Regions from separate parts of the Micromonospora vinacea genome, predicted to be linked through region 2. Evidence: riboswitches for the same ligand, from Rfam matches in the RefSeq annotation. Region 2 holds a riboswitch; the other holds the start of a gene.
The links. A riboswitch is a leader RNA that binds a small molecule or an ion and turns the genes downstream of it on or off. The one in region 2 is predicted to bind ZMP and ZTP.
Positions count from the first base shown of each region.

Region 1: linked by a shared signal. The riboswitch ahead of IW249_RS24965 (glycine hydroxymethyltransferase) and the one ahead of IW249_RS17080 (bifunctional 5,10-methylenetetrahydrofolate dehydrogenase/5,10-methenyltetrahydrofolate cyclohydrolase) in region 2 are both predicted to bind ZMP and ZTP.

Region 1 is NZ_JADOTY010000001.1:5,307,625-5,317,655, reverse strand. It holds gene IW249_RS25015 (dihydrolipoamide acetyltransferase family protein) at 1-166, opposite strand, end outside; gene IW249_RS25010 (alpha-ketoacid dehydrogenase subunit beta) at 163-1,167, opposite strand; gene pdhA (pyruvate dehydrogenase (acetyl-transferring) E1 component subunit alpha) at 1,164-2,330, opposite strand; gene IW249_RS25000 (Lrp/AsnC family transcriptional regulator) at 2,436-2,942, shown strand; gene IW249_RS24995 (DNA polymerase domain-containing protein) at 2,952-3,923, opposite strand; gene IW249_RS24990 (hypothetical protein) at 4,023-4,349, opposite strand; gene IW249_RS24985 (histidine phosphatase family protein) at 4,473-5,204, shown strand; gene IW249_RS24980 (NAD(P)H-hydrate dehydratase) at 5,188-6,057, shown strand; gene IW249_RS24975 (hemerythrin domain-containing protein) at 6,137-6,637, shown strand; gene IW249_RS24970 (SDR family NAD(P)-dependent oxidoreductase) at 6,698-7,504, opposite strand; ZMP/ZTP riboswitch at 7,654-7,743, shown strand; gene IW249_RS24965 (glycine hydroxymethyltransferase) at 7,763-9,199, shown strand; gene IW249_RS24960 (hypothetical protein) at 9,301-9,561, opposite strand; gene IW249_RS24955 (aminotransferase-like domain-containing protein) at 9,629-10,031, opposite strand, start outside.
Region 2 is NZ_JADOTY010000001.1:3,585,430-3,595,460, reverse strand. It holds gene IW249_RS17100 (DUF2332 domain-containing protein) at 1-904, opposite strand, end outside; gene IW249_RS17095 (FAD-dependent monooxygenase) at 1,051-2,163, shown strand; gene IW249_RS17090 (CU044_5270 family protein) at 2,187-3,158, opposite strand; gene IW249_RS17085 (RNA polymerase sigma factor) at 3,169-3,738, opposite strand; ZMP/ZTP riboswitch at 3,870-3,951, shown strand; gene IW249_RS17080 (bifunctional 5,10-methylenetetrahydrofolate dehydrogenase/5,10-methenyltetrahydrofolate cyclohydrolase) at 3,965-4,864, shown strand; gene IW249_RS17075 (vitamin B12-dependent ribonucleotide reductase) at 5,084-7,945, opposite strand; gene nrdR (transcriptional regulator NrdR) at 8,013-8,513, opposite strand; gene lexA (transcriptional repressor LexA) at 9,054-9,839, shown strand; gene IW249_RS17060 (hypothetical protein) at 9,913-10,031, opposite strand, start outside.

The DNA.
Region 1 (10,031 bases), 1.7 Mb from region 2:
GGCAGGGCACGTCGACGACGGCCTTGGCGGTCTCCACCTCGACCACGCTCTGGTCGACGGTGACCACGTCACCCACGGCGACGCGCCACTCGACGATCTCGGCCTCGCTCAGCCCCTCGCCCAGGTCGGGCAGGAGGAAGACCTGCGTCCGTTCGACGGTGGTCATGCCGCCGCCCAACGCGCGTCCGGCTGGTCGTCCCACTGCAGGCGGGCCACCGCGTCGAGCACCCGGTCCACGCCGGGCAGGTGGGTGTGCTCCAGCATCGGCGCCGGGTAGGGGATGTCCAGCCCGGCGACCCGCAGCACCGGGGCGTGCAGCGCGTGGAAGCAGCGCTCCTGCACCCGGGCGGCGATCTCCGCGCCGACGCCCGCGAAGCCGGGCGCCTCCTGGATCACCACGCACCGGCCGGTACGCCGGACCGAGGCGGTGATGGTGGCGTCGTCGAACGGCACGATCGTGCGTACGTCGACGACCTCCAGGTCCCACCCCTCCTCCCGGGCGGCCTCGGCGGCCTCCAGCGCGACAGGCACCGCCGGCCCGTACGCCACCAGTGTGGCGTCGCGTCCGGGCCGCCGCACGACGGCCCGCCCGAACGGCTCGGTGCGGGTCGGCAGGGACGCCTCGTCGCTGGCGAAGTAGAGCTTCTTGGGCTCCATGAAGACCACCGGGTCGGGGTCCTCGATCGCCTCGCGCAGCAGGGAGTACGCGTCGTCGACGGTCGCCGGGGTGACCACCTTCAGCCCTGGGGTGTGCGCGTAGTACGCCTCGGACGAGTCGCAGTGGTGCTCGACTCCACCGATCCCGCCCGCGTACGGAACGCGGATGACGATGGGCACGGTCAGCGCGCCCCGGGTGCGGTTACGCAGCTTCGCCACGTGCGAGGCGATCTGCTCGAACGCCGGGTACGCGAACGCGTCGAACTGCATCTCGACCACCGGGCGCAGGCCGGACATGGCCATGCCGACGGCGAAGCCGACGATGCCGGCCTCGGCGAGGGGGGTGTCGAAGCAGCGGTTCTCGCCGAAGCGGGCCTGGAGGCCGTCGGTGATCCGGAAGACGCCACCGAGCGCGCCGACGTCCTCACCGAAGACGACGACCCGGTCGTCGGCGGCGAGCGCGTCCGCGAGCGCCGCGTTGAGCGCCTTCGCCATGGTGGTGGCCATCAGGCGTCACCCTCCTCGGCGTGGGCGGCGGCCAGCTCGGCGCGGACCTGCTCACGCTGTTCGATCAGCTGCGGCGTGGGTTCGGCGTAGACGTGGTCGAAGAGGCTCAGCGGGTCGACAGCGGGCTGCTCGTTCATCCGGGTGCGCAGGTCCGCGGCGTACGCCTCGGCCTGCTCGGCGATCTCGGCGACCGCCGCGTCGTCGAGCACGCCGCGGGCGCGCAGGTAGGTCTCCAGCCGGGCGACCGGGTCCCGGTCCCGCCAGGCGTCGACCTCGGCGCCGTCGCGGTAGCGAGTGGCGTCGTCGGCGTTGGTGTGCGGCTCCATCCGGTAGGTGTGCGCCTCGACCAGGAACGGCCCCTTGCCGGCTCGGGCGTAGGCGACCGCGCGGGTGAGCACGGCGAGCACCGCGACCGGGTCGTTGCCGTCGACCTGTTCGCTGGGTACGCCGTAGCCGATGCCCTTGTAGGCCAGCGACGGCGCGGCGGTCTGCCGCGACAGCGGGACGCTGATCGCGTACTTGTTGTTCTGCACGAAGTAGACCACCGGCGCCTTGAACACGGCGGCGAAGTTGACCCCCTCGTGGAAGTCGCCCTCGCTGGTGGCGCCGTCGCCGATGAAGGCCAGTGCCACAGTGTCGCGGCCCTGGTACGCCTCGCCGTGCGCCAGCCCGGCGGCGTGCACGCACTGGGTGGCGAGGGGGGTGCACTGCGGTGCGGTGCGCACCTCGGTCGGGTCGTAGCCGCAGTGCCAGTCGCCGCGCAGCAGGGTGAGCACCTCGACCGGGTCGATGCCCCGGGCAACCAGCGCCATCGACTCGCGGTACGTGGGGAAGACCCAGTCGGTGTCGCGGACCGCGAGCACCGCGCCGACCTGGCAGGCCTCCTGGCCTCGCGAGGACGGGTAGACGGCGAGCCGGCCCTGCTTGGTCAGGGCGGTCGCCTGGGTGTCGAAGCGCCGGCCGAGCACCATCCGGCGGTACAGCTCGCGCAGCACCTCGGCGGGTGGTTCGGGGTAGTCGGCGCGGGCGGGCAGCGGCGTGCCGTTCTCGGCGAGCAGGCGGACCGGCTCGGCGTCCGGTAGCAACGAGCGCGCCGGGTCGGGCGGGGTGACCGTTCGACGGGTGCGCGGGGATGCCCTGCGGACCGCCTGGGGAGTGGTCGTCACGGCGGAACCTCCTGGGACGTGTGGTGAGCCTATGCTTCCGCTTGTGGATGATTGACTCAAGATCGACACGGAAGGCGGGACGGTTGGCATGCGGAGGGCCCAGCAGTGAGCCAGGAGACCGCCGACGAAGCGAGCCGGGGCGCGGGATCGGGACGATCGGCCCGAGCGTTGGACGAGGTCGACCGGCGGATCCTCGACGAGCTGGTCCGCGACGGTAGGACGTCGGTGCGGACCCTGGCCGAACGCATCCACATCTCCCGCACCAACGCGTACGCGCGGGTGGAGCGGCTGCTGCGCGACGGGGTGATCACCGGGTTCCGGGCCCAGGTGGCGCCCGAGGCGGCCGGATTGGGCACGTCGGCGTACATCGCCCTGACCATCGAGCAGAACACCTGGCGGGAGGTGTCGGCCGAGCTGGCCCAGGTGCGCTACATCGAGCACGCCGCGTTGCTCGGCGGTGACCACGACGTGCTCGCGCTGGTGCGGGCGCCGGACAACGCCGCGCTGCGCGACGTGGTGCTGGGCCGGGTGCAGGGCATTCCCGGGGTGCTGTCCACCCGCACCTGGCTGGTCTTCGAGGAGTTCGACGGTGCTGGCAGCCCCTGGGCGTGAGCGCCGGGCTCAGCGCTCCGGCGGGGCCTCCAGCCCGTCGCGGTCGGCCAACTCCAGCAGCGGTTCCAGCGAGTGCCGGTCACCGTCCAGGCCGGCGTGCGGGTCGCCGCGCTCGGCGAACCGGGCCGGCATGCTGAGCACATCGAAGTCCTCGGGGCGGACCTGGTCCAGCTCCGACCAGTCCAGCGGCGCGGAGACCAGCGCGGCCGGCGTCGGCCGGATCGAGTACGCCGACGTCACCGTGTGGTCCCGGGCCATCTGGTTGTAGTCGACGAAGACCGGCCGGTCCCGTTGCTCGCGCCACCAGGTGGTGGTGACCAGGTCCGGCAGCCGGCGCTGCATCTCCCGGCCCAGCGCGAGCACCGCCCGACGGCAGTCACCGAAGCTCCACCGCGGCTCGATCGACAGGTAGACGTGCAGGCCCCGCCCACCGGTGGTCTTCGGGTAGGCGGTCATGCCCAGCTCGGCGAGGAACGCCCGCACCTCGTGCGCCACCGGTACCACCTGCTCGAAGCCGACGCCGGGCATCGGGTCCAGGTCGATGCGCAGCTGATCGGGGCGTTCCACGTCGGCGGCGGTGACCGGCCACGGGTGGAACCGCAGAGTGCCCAGGTTGGCGGCCCAGATCACCACTGCCAACTCGCTCGGCGCGACCTCGTCGGCGGTACGGCCACTGGGGAAGGTGATGTGCGCGGTGCGCACCCACTCGGGCGCGCCCGCCGGCAGCCGCTTCTGGTAGAACGCGTCGCCCCGGTTGGTCTGCCGGGTGGCGATCGTCGCGCCCTCGAAGACACCGCGGGGCCAGCGCTCCAGCATGGTCGGCCGATCCCGCAGCGCCCGCAGGATGCCGTCGCCCACCGCCAGGAAGTAGCGGACCACGTCCAGCTTGGTCAGCCCACGCTCCGGGAAGTACGGCTTGTCGGGGCTGGAGACGCGGACCAGCCGCTCCCCCACCTGGATCTCCTCCGCCGCCGTCGCCACGCCCTGAGGGTACGACGCACAAGCGCGCCGTACGGCCACCGAACGGACACTGGCGCGGCGCCGGGGAGCTGTCTTCCGCGGCAGCGATGATGCGCTCGGTCAGGTGAGCAGCAGCACGCCGACCACGATCAGTGGCAACCCGACGAAGAGGAAGATGCCGACCCCGGTGAGCACCCGCCCGCCGCCAGCAGTCTCGCGCTCCCCTGCGGCGCCGAAGATGGCGCGCGGGCCCAGCATGCCGATCCGACTCATCGTCAGGTCACCCGTCACACCGAGGAGCCCGCCCACCACAACCAACCCGATGCCCAGCCGAGCGGTGTAGTCACCGCCAGCGACCGCCACCCAGATCATTGCCGCGACCGCGACCAGCGCCCCGACCACCACTAACAACAGGAGCGCTTCCCGCAGACCTCGCAAGACAGTCATTGTCGACCCCCCGTCGGCTGTCCGGGCACATTGTTTCGCATCACCAGGTCGCGGCGCTGCCCCGAAACCGACAGCGGAGACCGGACACGGTTACCGTCGGCGGCGCCCGGGTAGGGGGGCCGCATGGCGGAACTGGCAACCCTCTGGATCGTCCGGCACGGCGAGAGCACCGCGAACGTCGCGGCGACGCACGCCGAGGCGTCGGGCGCGGAGCTGATCGACCTCCCCCACCGCGACGCGGACGTGCCGCTCTCCGCGACCGGCGAGGACCAGGCTCGGGCGACCGGCCGTTGGCTGGCCGAGCTTCCGGACGCGAAGCGCCCGGACGTGGCGGTGGTGTCGCCGTACCTGCGCGCGGTGCAGACCTCCCGGCTGGCGCTGGCCGGCACCGACATTCCGGTGCACCGCGACGAACGGCTGCGCGACCGGGAGCTGGGAATCCTCGACGGGCTGACCGGGCACGGGGTGCGCCGGCGGTACCCGGACGAGGCCGACCGTCGGGAGCGGTTGGGCAAGTTCTACTACCGGCCGCCGGGCGGGGAGTCCTGGACGGACGTGGCGTTGCGGTTGCGGACGTTGCTCGGCGACCTGCGCCGGGACCACGAGGGGTGCCGGGTGCTGCTCTTCGGCCACGACGCGCTGGTCTTCCTGCTTCGCTATCTGGTGGAGGGGTTGACCGAGGACGAGCTGATGGCGCTCACCCGGCAGGACGTGATCGCCAACTGTTCGATCACCGAGTGGTCGGCCGACAGCGAGGACCGACTGGCGCTCACCGCCTTCAACCACGTCGAGCACCTGCGTCAGCAGGGCGCCCAGCCGACCAGGGAGGACGAGATCCATGCCGAGCCGGTCTGAGGTGAAGGTGATCACCCCGGCGTTGCTGCGGGACTGGGCGCTGCCGGTGCCGGCCGGTGGAAAGGAGAGCCGCGGCACCGTGCTGGTGGTCGGCGGTTCCCGCTTCACGCCGGGCGCGGTGCTGCTCGCCGGGGTGGCCGCGTTGCGCGCCGGCGCCGGGGTGCTCCAGTTGGCCGCCGCCGAGTCCACCGCCGCCGCGCTGAGCATCCAGGTGCCCGAGGCGCTGGTGGTCGGGCTGCCGGAGACCGCCGACGGCGCGGTGGCCGCCGACCGGGACGGGCAGCTCGGCGACCTGGTCGCACAGGCCGACGTGGTGACGCTCGGCCCCGGCCTGAAGGCGATCGACGAAACCAACCGCCTGCTGAGCCTGGTCCTGGAGGCGGCCCGTCCGGACACGTCGCTGGTGCTCGACGCGTACGCCCTCGGTGCGCTCAGCCACGCACCGGACCTGCTGGTCGGCTCGGGTCGGCCCGTGGTGCTCACCCCCAACGTCACCGAGGCCGGGCACCTGCTCGGGCGGGACCCGGGCGACGACCTGGACGCCGAGGCTGCCGAGTTGGCCGCCCGGTACGAGGCGGTCGTGTCGCTGTACGGGCACGTGGCCGCACCGGACGGGCGGGGTTGGCGGGAGGAGAGCGGCGACGCCGGGCTGGGCACCTCCGGCAGCGGCGACGTGCTCGCCGGGTTGTTGGCGGGGCTGCTGTCCCGGGGTGCCGACCCGGCGCAGGCAGCCTGCTGGGGCTCGTTCGCGCACTCGGTGAGCGGCCAGCGGCTGATCCCCCGCTACGGCCGGATCGGCTTTCTGGCCCGGGAGTTGCTCGACGAGATCCCCCGCACCCTGGCGATGGTCTGAGACGGTTTCACCTGTTTCCGGATTCGGCGTGGGGGTACCGGAACCGCACCAGCCGAGATTGTTCAGGGAGGTCATACCGGTGTCGACCGATGCCATCGTCCTGCTCAAAGAGGACCACAAGGAGATGCGCCGCCTGTTCAAGGCCTTCCAGGACGCCGAGGAGGGGCCGGCGAGCCAGCGGCAGAAGTTGGTGGACCAGATCCTGGAGGCACTGACCGTGCACACCTATCTGGAGAACGAGGTGATGTACCCGGAGGTCCGCCGACTGCTGCCCGACCTGGAGGACGACATCCTCGAGTCGTACGAGGAACACCACGTCGCCGACGTGCTCTGCGCCGAGTTGGCCAGCATGAACGCCGACGACGAGCGGTTCAACGCCAAGACGACGGTGCTGATCGAGAACGTCACCCACCACGTCGAGGAGGAGGAGCAGGAGTGGTTCCCGAAGGTCCGCGACGCGCTGGGCCGTAAGCAGCTCCAGGAGATCGGCGAGAAGATGATCGCGTTGCGCGCTGACGCGCCGCGTACCCCCACCGCCCCGAAGGCGATCAAGAAGGCGCTCGACGCGGTGACGGCCTGAGGCACCCGCTCACACCGAAGGGCCCGGCATCGTGCCGGGCCCTTCGTCGTGCACCACGGGTCAGCTGCCCGATCCCGGCTCGGCCATCCGGCGGTGCTGCTCGGACTTGAGCTTGTCCGGGATGATCTTGCCGGCGGCGGTCTGCACCTTGTTCATCAGCGAACCGGCGGTGATCGTCTGATCACCCCTCATCATCGCCTCGAAGCCCTGCTCGGCGACCTTCGCCGGGTCGTCCTTCCTGCCCGAGCCCACAGGGGTGTCCTCCATGTCGGCCCGGTCGAAGAACTCCGTGTCGGTCGGCCCGGGCATCAGCGAGGTCACCGTGACGCCGGTGTCCTTCAACTCGTTGCGCAACGCCTCGGCGAAGGACTGCACGAACGACTTCGACGCGTTGTAGACCGCCTGGAACGGCCCGGGCATGGTGGAGGCGATCGACGAGGTGAAGAGGACCCGGCCGGTGCCCCGCTCGACCATCCCGGGCAGCAGCCGCTTCGCCAGGTGCACAGTCGAGCGCACGTTGAGGTCGACGATCTCCAACTCGTCGGCGAGGTCGGTGCCGCCGACGAAGGCGCCACCGGCTCCGCGACCGGCGTTGAGCGCCAGCGCGTCCAGGGGCCGTCCGGTCGCGGTGACCGCGGCCACCAGCTCCGTCACGCCCTGCTCGCGGGCCAGGTCGACGCGGACCGACCAGATCTGCGGGCCGCCGTCGCGGCGCAGCTTCTGTGCCGCCAGCTCGATGCCGTCGTCCTCGGCCGCGATCACCACGTCGAAGCCGTGCTCGACGAACTGCGCCGCCAGCTCGTATCCGATCCCACTGGAGGCCCCCGTCACCAGGGCGAGCGGCCGGTCGGAGGTGGGTGTGGTCATGTTCTCGACTCCTTCTGTGCGAACCCTGGCCGCACCCTTGACGGCGCGGTGGTCACCTACCGTGTGCCCCGCGACGCAACGCCCAATCACGTCGGCGGGGTCGCCTCCCGGAGGGTGGCCCGAACGGCCGGTTCCGGCCCGGTAGGATCGGCCCGGGCCGTTACTGGCGCGTGGGGATGGAGAACCATCGGGGAGCGGCCTCGTCACGTGGACGTTTGCCGAGCGCCTGGGCCTTCCCGCACGTCTGTTGGAGGTCGCATGTCCCGCAACGCCGAATCCACCGCATTCCGGAGTGCCCTTGAGGTGATCCGGGCTGTCGAGCCGCGGGTCGCCGACGCCATCGGCGCCGAGCTGACCGACCAACGGGAGTCACTCAAGCTGATCGCCAGCGAGAACTACGCCTCCCCGGCGACCCTGCTGGCCATGGGCAACTGGTTCAGCGACAAGTACGCCGAGGGCACCGTCGGCCGCCGCTTCTACGCCGGCTGCCAGAACGTCGACACCGTCGAGGCGCTCGCCGCCGAGCACGCCCGGGAGCTGTTCGGCGCCGCGCACGCGTACGTGCAGCCGCACTCGGGCATCGACGCGAACCTGGTCGCGTTCTGGGCGGTGCTGGCCGACCGGGTGGAGTCCCCCGCACTGAAGAAGGCCCAGGTCCGTCAGGTCAACGACCTCACCGAGGCCGACTGGTTCGCGTTGCGCCGCGAGCTGGGCAACCAGCGGATGCTCGGCATGTCGCTGGACGCCGGCGGCCACCTCACCCACGGTTTCCGGCCGAACATCTCCGGCAAGATGTTCGACCAGCGCAGCTACGGCACCGACCCGGCGACCGGCCTGATCGACTACGACCGGGTGGCCGAGGCCGCCCGCGAGTTCAAGCCGCTGATCCTGGTGGGCGGCTACTCCGCGTACCCCCGGAAGGTGAACTTCCGGATCCTGCGGGAGATCGCCGACTCGGTCGGCGCCACCTTCATGGTCGACATGGCGCACTTCGCGGGCCTTGTGGCCGGCAAGGTGTTCACCGGCGACTTCGACCCGGTGCCGCACGCGCACATCGTCACGACCACCACGCACAAGTCGCTGCGCGGTCCGCGCGGCGGCATGGTGCTCTGCCAGCCGGAGCTGGCCGACCAGGTGGACCGGGGCTGCCCGATGGTGCTCGGCGGTCCGCTGCCGCACGTGATGGCCGCCAAGGCTGTCGCGCTCGCCGAGGCCCGCCGGCCCGACTTCGCCGACTACGCCCAGCGGATCGTCGACAACGCGCAGGCGCTCGCCGAAGGGCTGCTGAGCCGGGGCGCGAAGCTCGTCACCGGCGGCACCGACAACCACCTGGTGCTGATCGACGTGTCCGGCTACGGGCTCACCGGCCGGCAGGCCGAGCAGGCCCTCCTCGACTCGGGCATCGTCACCAACCGCAACTCGGTCCCGCAGGACCCGAACGGGGCCTGGTACACGTCCGGCATCCGGATCGGCACCCCGGCGCTGACCACCCGGGGCCTCGGCACCGCCGAGATGGACCAGACCGCCGAGCTGATCCACACCGTGCTGACCCAGACCACCGCCGGCGCCAACGCCGACGGCACCCCGTCGAAGGCGAAGTACACGCTGGACCCGGGCCTGGCCGACAAGGTCGCCCGGCAGGCCACCGACCTGCTCGCCACGTACCCGCTCTACCCCGGCATCGACCTGAGCTAGCCTCCGCTCCCGTCGATCATGGAGTTGTGGTGCCCGATCCGGGCTGGTGCGCGACTTTCGTCCACCACCACAACTCCATGATCGACGCCGGGGTGCGACAGTCAGGCCATGGGGCGCTTCAGGTGGTAGCGGTGGACCTCGGTGCTGCCCTGGACGTTGTTGACGTCCTCGGCCGCGGAGACCAGCTCCCACCCCTCCCGGCCGGCACGGTTGAGATGCGCGATGGCGGTGTCGCCGTAGGCGGTGATGTCCTTGCGTGACCCGTCCGGCGCGTACCAGACGAACGAGACGTGAAAATTGCGGCCCTGTCCCTGATAGCGGCGGACGAGCAGGGCGTACTCCCAGGCAACCATGCGGCTTATTATGACCGTCCACCCAGGACGGCGGCAGGCGGGTCGTCGCGCATTGCCATCCGATGAACGCGGTGTGTCAACCCGCCCGACGGGTCAGCTCGTCGATGATCAGCGCCGCGAGCCGGTCCAGCCCGACGTCGATCTGCTCCGGTGTGACAGCGCTGACCGACAACCGCAACGCGTGCACCGGCGCGGTGTCGTCGTAGAAGTGCGCCATCGGCGTCCACAGCACCCCGTAGTCGCGCGCCGATCGGTCCAGCAACGCGTCGTCGACCGGGAACGGCACTGTCACCACCACGAAGAACCCGCCGGCCGGCACCGTCCACCGCACCGCCGGCTGGTCGGGCCGGGCCGACTGGTCCGGCAGGGCCGGGAAGCGCCGGGTGAGGCCGGCCACCAGGTGGCGCAGGTTCCGTGTGTACGCGGCCCGCTCCCGGGTGTTCGCGGCCACCAGGCTGCACCCGTGCTCCAGCAGCCGG
Region 2 (10,031 bases):
CTCTGGCCCAGGCCAGCGGTTTCCCGTCGAGCGCGAGGACGTTGTGCAGCGCATCGCTCGGCGGGGCGGGCAGCCCGTCGTACCGGAGCACCTCCGGCCCCTCGTTCGCGACCCAGTGCCCGGGCAGCTCGCGGACCAACCGGACGAACGCGTCCCGGCGCGGCGGCGGCACCTGGTAGAGCACTGACGTGTGGAAGACCACAAGCGTCGCGCCGGTCGGCGCCCGCGCGGCCAGCGCCGGCAGGTCGTCCACCAGGTCGCCGCGGACCAGCAGCGGCGGGTCGGCCGCGGCGACCGCCGCCGCGGCCCGCAGCCGGGCCCGACGGTGGCCGTGCTCCGGCCAGATCAACGCGTCCAACCAGGACACGTCTTCGGGGTCGGTCACGTCGAGCGGGTTGAGGTCCAGACCGGCCCGCCACACCACCCGGGGTACGCCTGCCGGCGGCACCAACCCGTTGGCCGCGCAGTCGAGGACCGGCTCACCGGAGCCGACTTCATGATCGCCGTACCGGTACGCGTACCGGTCGGGGTAGAGGCAGAGCCCGGCCGACGCGCCGACCTCCAGTAGGGCCAGGGGCTGCGGCAACGCGGCGAGCACCGGCAGCAGGACCGCGCACCGGCCCGCCTCGTTCGTCTGGGTGGCCCGGGTGAGCAGTTCCGCCTCGATGGCCGGCCAGTGCGTCACCACGAAGTCGTGGAAGGTGACCGGGTCGTTCACCGGGCCGCCGAGCCAGCGGACGACGCCGAACAGCAGATTCGGCTGCCGCTTGGCCGGCGGAAGCCTGTCGAGCAGGGTGAGCAGGTCGTCGTCGCGGGCGACGGCCTGCGACAGTCGCTCGTACGTGGGCGACACCCCGCGCGCCTCGCGGCTGCCGAACTCGGCGTACGTCCCAGCGGTCGTCATGCCCTCATCGTCGCAGCCCATTCCTCGGAAATTCAGCCCCCATTCCCGTGCGCTGACTCACCCGCCTCATAGAGTGCGGCGGCGGTCGGACCGTTGAGCAGCAGCTCAGCGGGGGTTCGGGCCAGGGCAACGGGGAGGAAAGTGTCGTGCGGGGTGACGGTGTACGGGTACTGATCGTCGGCGGAGGTGTCGCCGGCCTGGCGGCGGTGGCCGCGCTGCGCGAGTGGGGCGCGACGATCGACGTCGTCGAGCGGGCGCCCGGGCCGACCGACTCCGGCACCGGGATCTACCTCACCGGAAACGCGACCCGCATGCTCGACGTACTCGGTCTGCGGGAGTCGGTCGCCGACGTCGCCGTGGAGATCAGCCGGCAGCGCAGCGCCAACCAGCGCGGGCGTCGCCTCTTCGACATCGACGTGGCCGCACTGTGGCAGGGCGTCGGGCCGTGCGTGTCGCTGCCCCGGGCGCAGCTGCACCGGGCGTTGCTCGACGGCGTCGGCGACGCCCCGATCCGCTGGGGCCGCCAGCCGGTCGCGCTCCTTCCGGAGGGCGACCAGGTCGCCGTCGAGTTCGACGACAACAACACCCAACGGTACGACCTGGTGCTCGGCGCGGACGGGGTGAACTCGACGGTCCGCCGGCTCGCCTTCGACGGCCAGGCCGCCCGCGACCTCGGCCAGTACGCCTACCGGTGGGTCGCTCCCCGCATCGACGACGAGCCGGTCTGGTCGGTGCAGTTGGGGCGCGGCAGGCAGTTCCTGACCATCCCGATCAGCGATGGGCAGACGTACTGCTACTACAACGACGGCCCGGTGGCCGACCGGCCCGGCTGGCGCGACGAGCTGGCCGCGACGTTCACCGAGCCGGCGGCCACCATGCTCAAGGCCCTCGACTACGACGACAGCACCCTGCACGCCGGGCCGAACCAGGAGGTCGTGCTCGACTCCTGGTCCCGGGGGCCGGTGCTGCTGATCGGCGACGCCGCCCACGCCACCTCACCGAACATGGCCCAGGGCGCGGCGATGGCAGTGGAGGACGCCGTCGTGCTCGCCTCGTCGTTGGCCAACTCCGACTCCGTCGCCGACGCGCTGCGGGGTTTCGAGGCGCGGCGGCGCCCCCGTACGAACTGGGTGCTCAGCCAGACCCACCGCCGCGACAAGGCCACCGGGCTCCCACCCGCGCTGCGCGACCTGGTGATGCGCCGTCTCGGCGAGCAGATGTTCCGCTCGAACTACGGCCCCCTGTTCGCCCAGCCCTGACCGGTCCGCCGTGGCCGGCCCGCTCACGGCAGCTGGCCCGGCCGGTCGACGATGGCGATCCGCAGGAGCGCGGCAGCCGACTCCAGTGACTCCTTGCCGTTACGCACCACCGAATTACGGGTGCCAAGGTAGACGTGGGAGTCCCGATCGAAGATGAGATCCAGATTGCCGCCGATCACACCGGGCATCCGAATCGCCACCCCGTGCCGGCCGGCGACGTCCACCACGTCACCCGATATGACGACCGCTCCGGGCTGCCGTGCCAGCACTTCGAACAGCGCCGCCAGCGCTCGGGGCGGCACGTAGCCGTCGAGCATCGACCACGCGGTGGTGTACGCCATGCTCTCGTCGCCGTACACGGCCTCCTCGTCGGCGCCTTCGGGAAGGTGCAGGTCGACCGGGTGTTCCCGAAGGTATCGAAGCAGCTCGTCCGGATCGGTGGGCAGGTCGCCGTGGTACGCCGGCGGCTGGAACGCGTCGAGCTCCTTCGTGGGATCGGCGGGATCATCGATGCGGAGCACCCTCAGCTCGCCCCACCCGTTCGGATCGGTCTCCGGTCGGTAGCGACCCTGCGTGTACGCGACTCCGCCAGCCGACTGCCACAGTTGGTTCCGGATGGTCTGGTACGGGCCGCTGTCCGGCAACTCCCGGACGGTCGCCAGGGTTTCCGTGAAGACGTACTGCTCGGGCCGGGCGGTGAGTTCCGGCTGCTGTCGGGCCGCGTCGGCCGCCAGATGGAAGATCTCCGACGCGCTGGCCGTCGGCGGCGGCTGATCGCCCAGCCTCATCGTCTGGACCGCCAGACCACCGGCGGTCAGCGCGACCGCCAGCCCGAACGCTCCGGCGAGGCGCCAACCGCGCAGGAAGCGGCTAGGGCGCCCCTCGGGATGGGCCGCCGACGCCATCTCGGCCCGCCCGGCGACGTGTGCGGTCAGATCCCTGAGGAGCCGCTCCTCGAAGCCCTGCGGCGACCGTTCGATCTCGTGCATCGTCATCTCCGTCTCATCAGGCGAGGGTGGTGGCGGGGCGGGCGAGCACGGCGCGGACGACGCGGCGGGCACGATGCAGGCGGACCCGAGCGGCGACCGGCGAAACCCCCAGCACTGTCGCGGCCTCCGCGACGCTGAGGCCGTCCACGGCGACGAGTTCGACAAGGGCCCGGGTGCCCTCCGGCAGCTCGCTCAGCGCCCGATGGGTGCGGCGGGCCGCCGACTCTGCGTCGATCCGCTCCTCGATGCGGGCGATGTCATCGGGGCCCAGGTCCCGCCGTCCGGCCAGGCGGCCGGTCACCCGCAGCCGTTGAGCCGCCCGACGCCGCTCGTCGCCGATGACGTTGCGGGCCACCCCGTACAGCCAGCCGATCTGGCTACCCCGGTCCGGCCGGTAGCCGGCCGCCGACTCGATCACCGCCAGGAACACGTCGGCGGTGAGGTCGGCGGCGAGATGCGGGTCGTCGACCCGCCGCGCCACGAACCGGCCCACCGCCTCCAGGTGCCGCCGGTAGAAGACCTCGAAGGCAACCGGATCGGCTCCGATGCCGCAGATGTCGTCGTCGGCGTGGCTCGGCTCATTCACAGGCCGTCCTCCCTCGTAGCCCTCACACCCCTTCTTCGTCAGACGGAGCACGGGTGTTACCGAACCATCCAGCCCGTATGGGGCGGCACTGCCGGTCCAGTTGGGCAACCGCCCTGGTGATGCGGCATTATCGAAGCACCGGCGACTGGCGGCACGGGGATGGTGGAACCATCGGGGAGCCTCTCGCGGGCGTCGACCGCCTGGGCGCCTGCGTCGAGGAACCGTCATGACCACGACCAGCCAATCCGCGGAACAGCACACCCCGTCGGGCCTTGCCCGGCTCCTGCCGGGTGCACCCGTCGCCGAAGCCGTCCTGGCCGAGACCGCCGACGCGGTCGCCCGCCTGCGCAGCCGCGGCATCACACCGAGCCTCGCCACCATCCTCGTCGGCGACGACGACGCCAGCGCCGGTTACATCGCCATCAAACAGCGTCAGGCCGCCGCGCTCGGGTTCGCCTCCCCGCACGTGCACCTGGCTGCCACCGCCACCCAGGCCGAACTGCACCAGGCCATCGCCCGGTTCAACACCGATCCGGCCGTGCACGGGCTGCTCGTGCAGTACCCCGTGCCGGGGCACCTGGACTACGACGCGGCGCTGCAGACCATCGACCCGGACAAGGACGTCGACGGGATGCATCCGCTGAACATGGGGCGTCTCGCCGTCGGCCTGCCCGGCCCGCTGCCGTGCACCCCCGCCGGCATCGAAGCCCTCCTGGCGTACCACGAGATCCCCGTCGCCGGTCGTGAGGTCGTCATCCTGGGCCGGGGCGCCACTCTCGGACGGCCCCTGGCCATGCTGCTCGCCCAGAAGCGCCCGACCGCCAACGCCGCCGTCACCGTCGTCCACACCGGCGTGCCGGACTGGGCCCGCTACACCCGCCGCGCCGACATCCTCGTCGCCGCCGCCGGCGTACCCGGGATCGTCCAGCCCGAGCACGTCAAGCCCGGCGCCGTCGTCATCGGCGCCGGCGTCCGCTACGAGGGCCGGCGCCTCCTACCGGACGTGGACGAAGCGTGCGCCGCGGTCGCCGGCGCGATCACGCCCCGGGTCGGCGGCGTCGGTCCGACCACCGTCGCGATGCTGTTCCGCAACGCCGTGCGCGCCGCCGAGCGCGCAAGCCAGTAGCCTGGTTCCGCCGCCATCGTCGAGATCACTTGATGCTGAGCTGGCAGCCCCACCGCGCAACACCCTGACGAGTGTGATGCCTGTGAGTCATCAAGATGACTCACAGGCATCACGGCCACCGACAACATGCCCTCCCGCGCGAGCCTCCAGGGGACCCGGAAACAGCGCTGCCCCGGCCTCCGACGAGGGAGACCGGGGCAGCGCCGCGTTTCGCGTACGTCAGCTGCAGCCGCTGGTGGAGCCGCAGCCCTCGCAGACGTAGCAGCTACCGGCGGGGCGCATCTTCGTACCGCAGGTGAAGCAGAGCGGTGCGTCGGCGGCCTTGCCGATGACGGCCTCCAGCAGTTCGGTGCTGGAACCCACGCTCGGAGCCGGCTTGGCGGCGGCCACGTCTGCCATCTCCTGGGCCGGCTGGGCGACAGCCTCCGGCTTGGCCGTCTCCACCGGCGCGGACGACGCCATCGCGGTGAGCTCGACACCGGTGACGGCGGCGGCCTCCGCGTCGGCCTCGGCCCGCAGCTGCGCGGCACGCTCCGAGGCGGTGAAGATGCCCAGCTCGGCGCGGCGCTCGTAGGGCAGGAAGTCCAGCGCCAGGCGACGGAAGATGTAGTCCATCACCGAAGCCGCCATCCGCACGTCCGGGTCGTCGGTCATGCCGGCCGGCTCGAAACGCATGTTGGTGAACTTGCTGACGAACGTCTCCAGCGGCACGCCGTACTGCAGGCCGATGCTGATGGCCACCGAGAAGGCGTCCATCACGCCGGCCAGGGTCGAGCCCTGCTTGGACATCTTCAGGAAGACCTCACCGAGGCCGTCGTCCGGGTAGGACGACGCGGTCAGGTAGCCCTCGGCGCCACCGACGGAGAAGCTGACCGTCTCGGACGGGCGCTTCTTCGGCAGGCGCTTACGCACCGGCCGGTACTCGATGACCTTCTCGACCGCGGCCGGCGCGGTCTCGACGGCGGCCGGCTCGGTGGCCTTGTTGGACTTGGCCACCGAGAGCGGCTGGCCGACCTTGCAGTTGTCCCGGTAGATCGCCAGCGCCTTGAGGCCGAGCTTCCAGCCCTCGAAGTAGATCTTCTCGACGTCCTCGACGGTGGCCGCCTCCGGCATGTTGACCGTCTTGGAGATGGCGCCGGAGACGAACGGCTGGATGGCCGCCATCATCCGCACGTGACCCATCGGGGCGATCGTCCGCTCCCCCATGGCGCAGTCGAAGACCGGGTAGTGCTCCGGCTTGAGGCCCGGGGCGTCCACCACGTGGCCGTGGTCGGCGATGTGCTCGACGATCGCCTCGACCTGCTCCTCGGGGTAGCCGAGGCTGCGCAGGGCGCGCGGCACGGTCTGGTTGACGATCTGCATCGAGCCGCCGCCGACCAGCTTCTTGAACTTGACCAGCGCCAGGTCCGGCTCCACGCCGGTCGTGTCGCAGTCCATCATGAAGCCGATCGTGCCGGTCGGGGCGAGGACGCTCGCCTGCGCGTTGCGCCAACCGTTCTTGTCACCGATCTTGTTGCCCTGGGTCCACTGCTTGGTCGCCTCGCGGACGATCGCGGTGGCCACCGGGCTGGTCGGCTTGATCTCGTCGTTGGCCGCAGCGTGCTTGCGCATGACCCGCTTGTGCGGCTCGGCGTTGCGGGCGTAGCCGTCGTACGGGCCGACGACGCCGGCCAGCTCCGCCGAGCGGCGGTAGGCGGTGCCGGTCATCAGCGACGTGATCGACGCGGCGACCGAGCGGCCCTGGTCCGAGTCGTACGGCAGGCCGGTGGCCATCAGCAGGGCGCCCAGGTTGGCGTAGCCGATGCCGAGCTGCCGGTAGGCGCGGGACGTCTCACCGATCTTCTCGGTCGGGAAGTCCGCGAAGCAGATCGAGATGTCCATCGCGGTGATGACGAACTCGACGGACTTGACGAACTTCTCCACCTCGAAGCCACCGTCGGCGCGGAGGAACTTCATCAGGTTGAGCGAGGCCAGGTTGCACGAGGAGTTGTCCAGGTGCAGGTACTCCGAGCACGGGTTCGAGGCGGTGATCCGCCCGGTCTCCGGGCAGGTGTGCCAGTCGTTGATCGTGTCGTCGTACTGCAGGCCCGGGTCGGCGCACTCCCAGGCGGCCTGGGAGATCGTGCGGAACAGCTTCTTGGCGTCGACGGTGTCGATCACCGAGCCGTCCAGCCGGCCGCGCAGGTCGAAGCCCTTACCGTTCTCGACCGCCGACATGAACTCGTCGGAGACGCGGACCGAGTTGTTGGCGTTCTGGTACTGCACGCTGACGATGTCGGAGCCGCCGAGGTCCATGTCGAACCCGGCGTCGCGCAGCGCGCGGATCTTGTCCTCCTCGCGCGCCTTCGTGACCACGAACTCCTCGATGTCCGGGTGGTCCACGTCGAGGATGACCATCTTGGCCGCCCGGCGGGTCGCGCCACCGGACTTGATGGTGCCGGCGGAGGCGTCCGCGCCACGCATGAAGCTGACCGGGCCGGAGGCGGTGCCACCGGAGGAGAGCAGCTCACGGGACGAGCGGATGCGCGACAGGTTGACCCCGGAGCCGGAGCCGCCCTTGAAGATCAGCCCCTCCTCCTTGTACCAGTCGAGGATCGAGTCCATCGAGTCGTCGACGGCCAGGATGAAGCAGGCGCTGACCTGCTGCGGCGACGGCGTTCCGACGTTGAACCAGACCGGCGAGTTGAAGCTGAACACCTGGTTCAGCAGCATCCAGGTCAGCTCGTGCGCGAACACCTCGGCGTCGGCCGGGCTGGCGAAGTAGCCGTACTCCTCACCCGCGGTGCGGTAGGTGGTGACCACCCGGTCGATCAGCTGCTTGAGCGACCACTCGCGCTCCGGGGTCCCCACCGCGCCCCGGAAGTACTTCGTGGTGACGATGTTGGCCGCGTTGACGCTCCACGACTCCGGGAACTCCACCCCACGCTGCTCGAAGTTGATCGAGCCGTCCCGCCAGTTCGTCATGACGACGTCCCGGCGCTCCCAGGAGACCTCGTCGTACGGGTGGACCCCCTCGGTCGTCCACACCCGGTCGATCTTCAGCCCCGCGCCTGCCTTGCTTCGTGAACGGCTAGTTGTCACGCCGTCGCCCCCCTCGTCTGCGCGGTGCCCCACCGCGCGTCCCAATCTCTCGAAAAACTGTGAAGACTCAGCTGGTACGGCCGGCGGCCTCAACCGCATCGGCCCGGCCCTGCTCCCGGGCTCGCGCCGCGGCCCGCAACGTCTCGATCTCGCGCTCGAAGTCGGCGAGCGAGTCGAACGAGCGGTAGACGCTGGCGAACCGCAGGTAGGCGATCTCGTCCAGGTCGCGTAGCGGACCCAGGATCGCCAGGCCCACGTCGTGGCTGGGGATCTCGGCGGCCCCCTTGGCCCGGACGGTCTCCTCCACCCGCTGCGCGAGCAGCGCGAGTGAGTCGTCGTCCACCGGCCGGCCCTGGCACGCCTTACGCACCCCGCCGATGATCTTCGTGCGACTGAACGGCTCGGTCACCCCGCTGCGCTTGACGACAGCGAGGACCGCCTCCTCGACGGTGGTGAACCGCTTGCCGCACTCCGGGCAGGAACGCCGCCGTCGGATGAGCTGGCCGTCGTCGGCCTCCCGCGAGTCGACCACCCGGGAGTCAGCGTGCCGGCAGTACGGACACCGCATCGCCCACCTCCTAATAAATGATCAACTGCGAGCACACCGGACACCCCCGGGCACGCCTCACCGCGACGGTGCCATCCTCGGATGACGCCCGTCGTGATCGACGTTACGGGAGTGCGGTCGGTAGTCAGACCCAACCTGTAGGCAACTTACGCCCGTGTCACTACTACATCTAGGGGTCGACCGTATGTCGCCGGGGAAGCCGGGTCAAGTTGGCCGGCGTGTCCGGCGCGTCACGGACCATCCGGTCATCCATGCCCCGCACAACGCCCGAAGACCCAACGTCACGACCCCGCCCGGGTTACCGGCCAGCCGGCCGGATCCGGCCGGAAAACGGTCGACGATCGAACACCAGTGCTACCTGACGTACCATTTATCAGAACATCCGTACGACCGGAGTGCTTTTTCACCCCGACACGCCGGTGAGAGGTCGTACAGATGTTTGAAAATGACTGATCTCACCTATACGGTCATGAACAACGTGGCACCACCGCACGCACCACGAGCCGACGAGGCACCCAGCGCCGACCAGGGAGGACGGACGTGACCGAGGACCGGGCCAGCCGGCCGAAGAGCCCGCAGCAGATCACCGAGGCGGGCCCCCCGGCCACCCGACGCCGCAGCGCCGCGCGGAGCCGGACGGGCCAGCCCGCCGTGCGCGCGGTCACCCCGGTGGTCAGCACCTTCCCCGACCCGGCGACGGTCGACCTGACCGCCCGCCAGCGCCGCATCCTGGAGTTCATCCGCAACTGGGTGGAACGACACGGCTACCCGCCGAGCGTGCGCGAGATCGGCGAGGCGGTCGGCCTGGTGTCGCCGTCCAGCGTCGCCTACCAGCTCAAGGAGTTGGAGAAGAAGGGCTTCCTGCGCCGCGACCCGAACCGGCCGCGCGCGGTGGACGTGCGCGCCCCCAGCGAGGCGATCGACGACGAGCTGTCGAGGGCACAGCGACCCACCCCGGCGTACGTGCCGATGCTCGGTCGGATCGCAGCGGGTGGGCCGATCCTCGCCGAGCAGGCCGTGGAGGACATCTTCCCGCTCCCCCGCGAGCTGGTGGGTGAGGGCGAGGTCTTCATGCTCCAGGTCAAGGGCGACTCGATGCTCGACGCGGCGATCTGCGACGGCGACTGGGTGGTCGTCCGGCAGCAGCCGACCGCCGACTCCGGCGAGATCGTGGCCGCCATGCTCGACGGCGAGGCGACAGTGAAGACCTACCGGCGGCGCGACGGGCACGTCTGGCTGATGCCCCAGAACCCGGCCTTCGACCCGATCCCCGGTGATGACGCCACCATCATGGGCCGGGTCGTGGCGGTGCTACGGCGGATCTGACCGATCGGCGGGTGGGTGCCGACAGCGCTCACCCGCACCGCTCGCCCGGGGCAGGTGAGCGCCTCAGCGTCGATCAGTAACGGTCGCCCCGGGGACCACGACCGCCCCCGGGATACTGCCCGTACGGGTCGATGGGCGCGTCGTCGTCACGTCGCCGACCGGGCCGCTGGCCCCGGTAGTCGGGCTCCTGCC